3 regions of the Bacillus sp. mrc49 genome follow, and region 2 is predicted to be linked to each of the others. Evidence: riboswitches for the same ligand, from Rfam matches in the RefSeq annotation. Region 2 holds a riboswitch; each other region holds the start of a gene.
What was found. A riboswitch is a leader RNA that binds a small molecule or an ion and turns the genes downstream of it on or off. The one in region 2 is predicted to bind S-adenosylmethionine.
Positions count from the first base shown of each region.

Region 1 (3,281 bases), on a different contig from region 2:
GATAAATGTCACCTGAATAATGAACATGTGCCCCTGATAAAACTTTCATCAACGTGGATTTCCCTGCCCCGTTTGCACCGACCAATGCATGGGCGGTTCCTGACCGTACCGAAAAATCAACGTCATTAAGCGCCTTGACCCCAGGAAATTCAATCGAAATGCCTTTCATTTCAAGTTGTGTGGCCATGTCCATTCCCCCTACCTGAACAGACACTCCCCTTCATAGGAAAGAGAGTGCCTCTTTTTTTACTTTTTATAGTGATCTTTCAAGACTTTCATCCAATCTTCTTCAAATTCGCTGGATTCACCCCATCCATCGACAATTCCAGATAGGTTCGTCATGTTTACCGCTTCTTTTGAAGCCTGGATTTGCTTTTGTGAAATGAGCGAAGCCTCTAAATCATATGTTTGCGGCGTATCCTCGCCCGCTAATTTTTTTGCCAATATCCTCATATTCACAGCCCCGATCAACTTTGGATCGACTGCTGCCGTGTAGGACCATGAGCTATCAGCAGAGTGCATTTCCTGAAGATCTGCATTGGATACGTCAATTCCGTATATCTTCACCTCATCACGGCCAGCTTCTTTTATCGCCCTGGCTGCTCCGATAGCAAACGCATCCCATGTTGCGAAAATGGCATCCAATTTACCTTTAGGATATTTATTCAGCATTGCGGCTACTGCATTCTGTGTCTGAACCGAAGTATCGGCAGATGCCACCCCGAACCTTTCGACTTCTTTTATACCAGGATTTTCTTTTAATTTTTCCTGATAGACGGCATTTCTTCTCACCATTGGGGGAAAACCATCCACCCACAGATAGGCGATTGCCGCTTTACCTTTCTGTTCTTCTATCAACTTATCAAAAGCAAGTGTTGCCAGCGCTTCATCATCCTGTGAAGTTAATGTAACACCGTCTATCTTGGATAAATCGCTTATGGAGTCGAAGGTGACAACGCTTTTTCCTGCATCAACCAGTTTTTGAACATCATTGACTGTTGCTGCATCATCCCCATGGGAAATGATATAGCCGTCATAATCCTGCTGCAAAGCCTGGGCTATGGCATCATGGAATTTGGCCGTATCACCATTTGCTGTATATGTATCCACTTGGAACCCCAGATCTTCCCCTTCTTCCTTCGCTCCAGCCAAATATTGGGCCGTATGATCATCTCCGCCTATTTTACGGATGACTTTGATTTTGGCTCCTTCCCCCTCGGCAAATCTTTCTGGAACATTTTCAAATGAAACTTTTTCTTCTCGCTTCGGTTCCGTTGAACTCTGTCCTGAAGAGCAACCCGTTAAAAGCAAAGCAGAAGCGATAGCTGTAATGATTGCAGCGTTAATAGACTTTCTCATCCTGTTTCCCCCATTTTCTTCAATTATTCTTATCTGTTAAGTTGGTGTAAATCCTAAAATAAAAACCTCTCTAGTAATAGAGAGGTTTAATCGGCTGTTTTGCAGACTTGTCCCTCTCTTATCTGTCAAAACATTTCTGTTTTGCAGGATTTAGCACCAATTCCTAATGGAACGGTTGCTGGGCATCTTAGGGCCAGTCCCTCCGCCACTCTTGATAAGAGAATATATTGTGTTACGTTTTTCGTAATTACCACTTTATAGGGATATAGTCGTAAAGTCAATAGATTTTTGAATATTTGAAATGTTCGTCATGACTATTTATTTTCTTTGCAGTTGGGCTAGACGCTTTTTCTCGATTTTTTCCAGTCTCTCCAGCTGGCGCAATTTGACTTCGAACAGAGTGATAGGGTCACGGTAAACTTCCGGGTTTTCCTTCATATGCTCCAAGGCGGCCTGGTAGTCTTTAATTTCCGTCTGCGTTTGTTCTATCGTTTTTTGCAGTAAGGCAAATGAGCTGCGATAGAAAAGTGAGATGTCCCGATCCAAGGATTTTTCAAACAATCCGAATTGGGTCAGGAAGCGATCCGTTATCATCTCCGCTACATCCTGGTAATCTTCGCCTTCCAAGTATTTCTTATAACGATTGTACATATTGGCTTTATTTTGCGGAATCGCCCCAAATAGTTTTCCTGCTCCTTTGAGCAGCAGCTGCGATGGCGTCCTGCGCAATAAGATATTGACGTTTTCGATCCGGATGCTGCTTGTCATCCGGTCCGCATCACGGCGCCAGTCATCCAATACCCTGAAGTCCCCGGCAAGCATGATCCGTTCTTCCTTGTATAGTTCATTGAATCCTGAACTCATCTCATCCATAAACTGCTGGCTTTGTGAGAATTCCATTTGGGAGCTGGCAATCCAGTCTTGCAGCGAACGGTAATATTGCGGCATGATTTTATCGGAAATGAAAGCTTGGATCCGATCATTCATTTCCTGATTCAACTCGATATGGACCTGACTGAAATCACTGCTTTCCGTTAACGATTTAGAGCAATCCCTCAGTAATTCGGGGATGTTGGAAGAAAGCTGATTTTTCACTTCATCTTTAATCAAACGGTACGCCCTTATGATATTTTCACTTTTTTCTTTTTCCAAATCTGCCAGCTGGTTGACAGCGCCATTCAGCTTGACCTCCATCTGTTCATTCCAAGAGATGGAATGCTCACATTTCCGCTCGTTGGCGGCCCGTTTTTCTAACAAATAAGATAAAGTTTTGCGAATGAACGCAAGGATTTTTTCAGATCTTCTCTCCATCCAATTGCCATCTTGATAATTTGATTGAAGGAAAGCCGAAAGGTCCTTCAGCTGCTGCTTGCTATCATAAAGCTTGGAGAAGGCGAAAACTTTCGCATTCGGGAAATATGCATTCACTTTATCCCAAGTTTCGTCTTCCATCCGTACTGCCACTTGATCGCTGTAAATCGTATCCATCTTATTCAACAAGAAGTGTATCGGCAGCTTCGGAGCCAGCTTTTGAATCTCCAATAACAGATCCCGTTCGCTTCCGGTGAAAGGAGCCCGTGCGTCAAGGACGAACAATAGGCCATCACTGCCATGCAAATAGCCTTGGAAATCAGATTCGACGCTTTTTTCCCCATTGAATCCAGGGGTATCCAACAGCCTCAGGCGATTATTCTTCAGGTAGTCACTAATAAGCGTAACATCGACAATAGTCCCCCGCTGACGGCGCGTTTCATCCAATTCCGTTAATTCCATCACAGCCTTGCGCTCTGTGTCCGTGATTTCGAGGATTTCCAAATCATCTCCATCTTTAACACTGACCAGGGACGAATGATCTTCGGCAGCAATGCTCTCGCCGACAATCGACTGAATGAAGGAAGTCTTGCCATTGCCTGCACTCCCAA
Region 1 covers NZ_PHNG01000788.1:32,720-36,000, reverse strand. The annotation lists gene CVN76_RS25070 (sugar ABC transporter ATP-binding protein) at 1-187, opposite strand, end outside; gene CVN76_RS25065 (sugar ABC transporter substrate-binding protein) at 247-1,359, opposite strand; SAM riboswitch class I at 1,475-1,580, opposite strand; gene CVN76_RS25060 (GTPase domain-containing protein) at 1,678-3,281, opposite strand, start outside.
Region 1: another riboswitch for S-adenosylmethionine. It lies ahead of CVN76_RS25065 (sugar ABC transporter substrate-binding protein); the one in region 2 lies ahead of CVN76_RS20295 (methionine ABC transporter ATP-binding protein).

Region 2 (3,281 bases):
ATAATCTGAATTATGAAGACGATAATTAGAATAACGATTGTCGCTACGAGCGTAACGTCATTTTGACTTCTTTGGTAACCTTCCAAATAGGCCAGATTCCCAAGCCCGCCGGCACCGATGACCCCTGCCATTGCGGTATAGCCGACTAATGCGATCGATGTTACCGTGATCCCTGAAACGAGGGCGGGCATCGACTCTGGAAGAAGGACCTTCCAAATGATCGTGCTCGTTTTGGCCCCCATCGATTTAGCGGCTTCGATTACGCCTTTATCGATTTCACGAAGACCGATTTCCACCATACGTGCATAAAACGGGGCTGCTCCGATAATGAGTGCTGGCAGCGCCGCATTCACGCCGATCATGGAACCGACTAGCGCTTTGGTGAATGGAATGAGCAGTACGATCAAGATAATGAATGGAATCGATCGGAATATATTAACGAGAGCACTGATGATCCCGTTCGCGGTCCGATTTTGCCACATATTTCCTTTACCTGTCAGAAACAGGACCAAGCCCAATAGTATCCCGATAAAGAAAGTCGCCACTACAGAGATGCTTGTCATATACAATGTTTCTTTTGTTGCCTCAATCATTTTTTCCCAATCCATATTCGGCAATAATTCTTCAAGCATGAGTGATCACCTCCACGCCTACCTGCTGTGCTTTAACGAATTCGATTGCGCGGAGCATTTCATCCTCTGTACCATCAAGGTGAATGAACAACGTTCCATATGAGCCGCTTCTTGTTTGGGATATCTTACCTTGAACGATGTTGACATCCAACTCGAAGTTGCGTACGAGCTTGGTTATCAAAGGGCTTTCCGCATGGTCACCGACGAAAGTCAATTGAATCACTTTACCTGCAGGATAGCGTTCGAACAAATGGTCCATCGTTTCCTTCGTTTCTTCTGGCTCCGTCACCTGCTGCACGAATCGCTTCGTCATCTGTTCCTGAGGATTCCTGAACACATCGAGGACTGGACCTTGTTCAACGACCTGCCCGTTTTCCATCACGGCCACACGATGACAGATTTTCCGGATCACATGCATTTCATGTGTGATCAAGACAATCGTTAACCCAAGTCGCTGATTGATATCAACGAGCAATTCGAGTATGGAATCCGTGGTCTGTGGGTCCAGAGCGGAAGTCGCTTCATCACACAATAGAACTTTCGGATCATTGGCAAGGGCCCTTGCGATTCCGACCCTTTGCTTTTGTCCGCCGCTTAGCTGCGAGGGATACGCCTTTTCCCTGCCTTCAAGTCCGACCAGTTTGATCAATTCATTGACTCGTTTCATCCGTTCAGATTTTGAAACCCCTGCAATTTCCAACGGGAAGGAAATGTTTTCCTGAACGGTTCTGGACCATAATAAATTGAAATGCTGGAATATCATGCTGATTTCCTGGCGGGCCTTACGAAGGTTAGCCCCTTTAATTTTGGAAATTTCCTTATCTGCTACGACAACCGTCCCCTCGCTCGGTGTCTCCAAGCCATTGAGCATTCTTATCAGCGTACTTTTCCCTGCCCCACTGTATCCAATGATGCCGAAAATCTCGCCTTTATTTATGTCAACGTTCACGTTATTTACAGCCTTGATCGTCCCGCCGTTTCCTTTTCCTGTTCGAAACAGCTTACTGACGTTGGTCAATGTAATCATTCATGCTCACCTCTTTTATCCAATAAAACCTATGAACTTAGTTGATTTATCTACATTATCCAGCTTTTAATCTTTTACCAAGCGTGCACATGCTTATGGTTTCCTAAATTTTAAAAATAAAAAAACCTTTCTGCATGAGCAGAAAGGCAGGTAAAAAAGCTGGCCTTTCCCTCATCTTCCAAAGTGTTTACACTTTGTGTGAATTGGCACCTTTCCAAGGAAAAACCTCCTTGTCGGTTGCCGGGCTTCATCGGGCACATCCCTCCACCTCTCTTGATAAGAGCTAATATATAGAATATTTGTACACCATTACGTTCATTAGTATGGAGAAATTCTATCACAGATAAAAAAGGAGTGCAATGTATATTATTTCTAACAAAAAAAGTTTAGGACTACTTTCTTAAATCGATTGGGATGTCACCGAAACGATATCCGTCGCTTTTTGTATTGCCTGCTCTAAATCTTCTATTAAGTCATCTACATTTTCTATTCCGATGGATAGACGGACTTGATCGGCGCTCACTCCAGATTTCGCCAATCCCGCATCGTTCAGCTGTTGATGGGTGGTGCTGGCGGGGTGGATGATTAAACTCTTCGCATCTCCCACATTTGCCACATGGGACCACAACTCCACCGAATTGATGAGCCTTGCCCCTGCTTCACGGTCTCCTTGAATCCCAAAGGTCACCACGGCTCCCGCACCCTTAGGCAGATATTTATCCGCAAGCGGCTTATCTGGATGGTCCTCATTGGCTGGATATGATACCCATTTCACAGCAGGGTGGTTTTTCAAGTATTGTATGATGGTCTTGGTGTTTGCAAGATGCTCTTTCATCCTTACATGCAGCGTTTCAAGACCAAGCGTAAACTGGAAAGCACTTTGGGCACTTAACGCAGGTCCTAAATCGCGGAGCAATTGCACCCGGGCTTTTGTAATGAAGGCCGCAGGGCCCACTGCATCGGCATAAACCAAGCCGTCGTAGCTTGGGTCAGGCTCCGTGAAACCGGGGAAGTTCGGCGAGTTCCAGTTGAAATTGCCTCCATCCACGATGACACCGCCTAAAGTCGTTCCATTACCCAAAAGCCACTTCGTTGCGGAATGGATGACGATATCCGCTCCAAAATCGATCGGTCTGCAAAGATACGGAGTAGCGAAGGTGTTATCGATGATCAATGGGATGTGGGCTTCGTGTGCGATCTTTGCCACCGCTTCAATATCGAGGACCCGCAAACTTGGATTTCCAATCGTTTCTGCGAATATGGCCTTTGTTCTTGGCGTAATTGCCCTTTTAAAATTCTCAGGATCATCAGGAGAAACGAATTTCACTTTAATTCCGTATTTAGGAAGGGTGTTTTCGAAAAGGTTATATGTTCCCCCATACAAGGTAGAGGCCGAAACGATTTCATCCCCTGCACCGGCAATATTGAGGATTGACAGTGAAATGGCAGCCATTCCGCTTGCTGTGGCCAATCCGCCGATTCCGCCTTCCAATAATGCCATTCTCTCCTCAAAAACGCTGACAGTTGGATTATGGAGACGTGTATATATATATCCCGTTTCCTTTAGACCAAATAAATTGGCTGCATGATCGGTATCTTTGAACAAGTATGCATTGCTTTGG
Region 2 covers NZ_PHNG01000715.1:8,923-12,203, forward strand. The annotation lists gene CVN76_RS20290 (methionine ABC transporter permease) at 1-632, opposite strand, end outside; gene CVN76_RS20295 (methionine ABC transporter ATP-binding protein) at 625-1,659, opposite strand; SAM riboswitch class I at 1,828-1,942, opposite strand; gene CVN76_RS20300 (O-acetylhomoserine aminocarboxypropyltransferase/cysteine synthase family protein) at 2,060-3,281, opposite strand, start outside.

Region 3 (3,281 bases), on a different contig from region 2:
TGGTTGATCGTTTTTTCAGCTGCAGCCTGTAAACTTTTCACGATATGCACAGGCGTCGGCTGATCGGGATTCCCTTGGCCCAAGTTAATGACATCATGCCCTTGCGCAGTAATTGCATTGACCTTTGCGACCAATGAAGCAAAAAACTGCTTGGGAAGTTGTTGAAGCTGTTTCGATTTTTCGAATTGCAACATTTATTCACCTTCTCTGAAATTTCTTGAAATTCTAGTCACAAATGATATATGTTTATCATAATCTTGTAAAGCATTTTTACCTGTGGAGGTTTTCATAATGAAATGGAAGATGGCTTGCATCCAGATGGATATAGCATTCGGACAGCCTGATCCCAATTATCAGCTGGCCGAACAATGCTGGAAAAAGCCGTGCACGCAGACGCAGATATGGTTATTTTACCAGAGTTATGGGCTACAGGCTATGACTTGACCAGATTGAATGAGATTGGTGATGAAGAGGCAGAAAAGACGATTGAATTTTTCAGGAACTTGGCGCTGAAGCACCAAATCCATATCATAGGCGGCTCCATCGCAAAAAAAAAAAAACACAAAAGGATCTTTAACACGATGGTCATCATCGATAAGAACGGGAAACTCATTAAAGAGTACGATAAGCTTCACTTGTTTCAGTTAATGGATGAACATCATTTCTTGCAGCCAGGCGAAAAGGATGGTTTATTTACCCTTGATGACAAAATATGTGCCGGTTTCATTTGTCATGACATCCGCTTTCCAGAGCGGCAGCGTGCCCACTCCGCTCGAGGGGCAGAAGTTCTGTTCGTAACCGCAGAATGGCCGAAGCCTAGACTCGATCACTGGAGAGCCTTAATGATCAGCCTTGCCTGCCACCGAAAACCAGTCCTATGTTGTAGCCGTGAACCGTTCAGGATCGGCTGTCCATAAGGTATTTGCCGGTCACTCCATGAACATTGATCTTTGGGGGCATATCATAAGTGAAGCAGGAGAGGAAAGCGAACTACTGACAGGCACCTTGGACCTCACCGAAGTATCAAACGCTCGCCACAAAATGCCGGTATTCGAAGATCGCCGTCTTGATTATTATTAATTTGCCATTGACAAACTATTTAAAAGATTGATATTATTTTCCCGAAGATTAAAATTTCAGAAAACATATAAACTCTTATCAAGAGCAGGCTGAGGGATTAAGGCCCTATGAAGCCCAGCAACCGACTGTAATACCATTGTGAAATGGGGCGGATACACCGCCGGATTGCAAAATCCGCAGAGCACGGTGCCAATTCCACCAGAAAACACTTTTCTGGGAGATGAGAGGTCCGAAGCTAATACTTCTGCCTCTTTCTATGGAAAGAGGCTTTTTTATTCTTATTTTTAATGTGGAGGGGAAAGAAATGACTCAAAACCATTCGAATTTTACAAGATTGACTAACGCAACGGCCATTATCCTTGCAAAAAAATTAGGGTTGGTAGATGCCGATGCGAATTTAAGCTGTAAAGAAATTGGTGATGGTAACTTGAATTATGTGTTCCATATTACAGACACGGCCACAAATAAAGGGATAATCATCAAGCAAGCGGTCCCTTATGCCAAAGTGCTTGGCGAAAGCTGGCCGCTGACGTTGAAAAGGGCTGCCATTGAAGCGAATGCCCTTATTCATTTCCGGAGCTATTGTCCCGAATTCGTACCACAAGTCTATTATTCGGATGAGCAGCTAGCCATCACGGTCATGGAAGACTTGTCACACTTGAAAATTGCTAGAAGCGGATTGATTGCGGGCGATTCGTTCCCATTGCTTTCGCAGCATATTGGTGAATATGTTGCGAAGACTTCATTTTACACTTCCGATTATCATTTGGAGCCCTCCGCAAAAAAAGAAGTGGCACGGCAATTCACGAATCCGGAGCTCTGTAAAATCACGGAGGTCTTTATTTTCACCGATCCTTTTTTCGAGGAGCTGCCTGGAGATTTCGAAGTTGAATTAACGGATGCCGCCAAACGGATTTGGCATGATCAAGATGTGATTTTAGAAGTGGCTAAGCTGAAACAAAGCTTCGAAACCGAGCAGGAAGCCTTGCTGCATGGAGATTTACATACAGGAAGTATATTTGCAAGTGAAACCGAAACAAAAGTTATCGACCCTGAATTCGCTTTTTATGGACCAGTCGGTTTTGACCTTGGACAATACACCGCCAATCTCCTCTTTCAGGCGGTCACTCGGAATGGAGCAGGAAAAGAAGAGATATTCAGACAACTCGATGAATTTTGGCGGTCATTTGAAAAAAATTATGCGGAACTATGGAACACCCACAATAAAAGTCCGTTCCGCCATGTGACTGGCTATCTCCCTTATTTACTGACTAAATTCAAACGGGATGCATTCGGTTTTGCCGGATGTGAATTGATTCGAAGAACGATCGGCCTCTCTCATGTCGCAGATTTAAATGTCATGGAAGATAAAGAAACGAAAATCGCGGCCAAAACGGCCACGTTGAAGCTTGGTGCTTTATTGATAAAAAAACGGGAAGAATTGGATGTTCCAGCGGTCATCGAATGGATAAAGCAACAAACGCTGACTTCATCTTCCCTCTAAAAGGAGACCTGCACGTGACGACGATAGCACCTTTACCATATTCGGTACAATGGGACAATACCCATATCACATTATTAAATCAACAAGCCCTTCCTGCCATCACTGAATTCATTAAACTTCATTCGGTTGAGGATGTATATGACAGCATCCTTACATTAAAGGTGCGCGGTGCACCAGCGATCGGACTGACAGCAGCATTCGGGGTGGCACTTGGTGCCCAGCAGGAAGCTGCAACGAATTTAGCGGATTTCAAAAAAAATGTAACGAAACATATCGAAAGGCTCGCCTCTTCCAGGCCTACTGCCGTCAATCTTTTTTGGGCATTAAAGAGAATGAAGAATAAATTGATGGAGGCCCAAAGCATTTCTGCTGCCAAGGAAGCACTTGTTTTCGAGGCTAAAGCCATCTTTGCAGAAGATGAAGAAATGTGCAGGAAAATCGGGGAGCATGGCTTATCGTTATTCGCAAAAGGAGATTCCGTATTGACGCATTGCAACGCGGGTGGAATTGCCACAGCCCGTTATGGCACGGCACTGGCCCCTTTTCATCTAGCTAAAGAGCGGAATTTCCCGCTGAAAGTGTACGCCTGTGAAACCAGACCTGTTCTGCAGGGTGCGCGATTGACCGCTTGGGAACTGATGCAAGCAGGTGTTGACGTCACCTTAATCTCTGATAATATGGCTGCGCATACGATACA
Region 3 covers NZ_PHNG01000778.1:15,543-18,823, forward strand. The annotation lists gene CVN76_RS24125 (pyridoxal phosphate-dependent aminotransferase) at 1-194, opposite strand, end outside; partial or broken gene CVN76_RS24130 (carbon-nitrogen family hydrolase) at 292-1,080, shown strand; SAM riboswitch class I at 1,153-1,307, shown strand; gene mtnK (S-methyl-5-thioribose kinase) at 1,385-2,584, shown strand; gene mtnA (S-methyl-5-thioribose-1-phosphate isomerase) at 2,599-3,281, shown strand, end outside.
Region 3: another riboswitch for S-adenosylmethionine. It lies ahead of mtnK (S-methyl-5-thioribose kinase); the one in region 2 lies ahead of CVN76_RS20295 (methionine ABC transporter ATP-binding protein).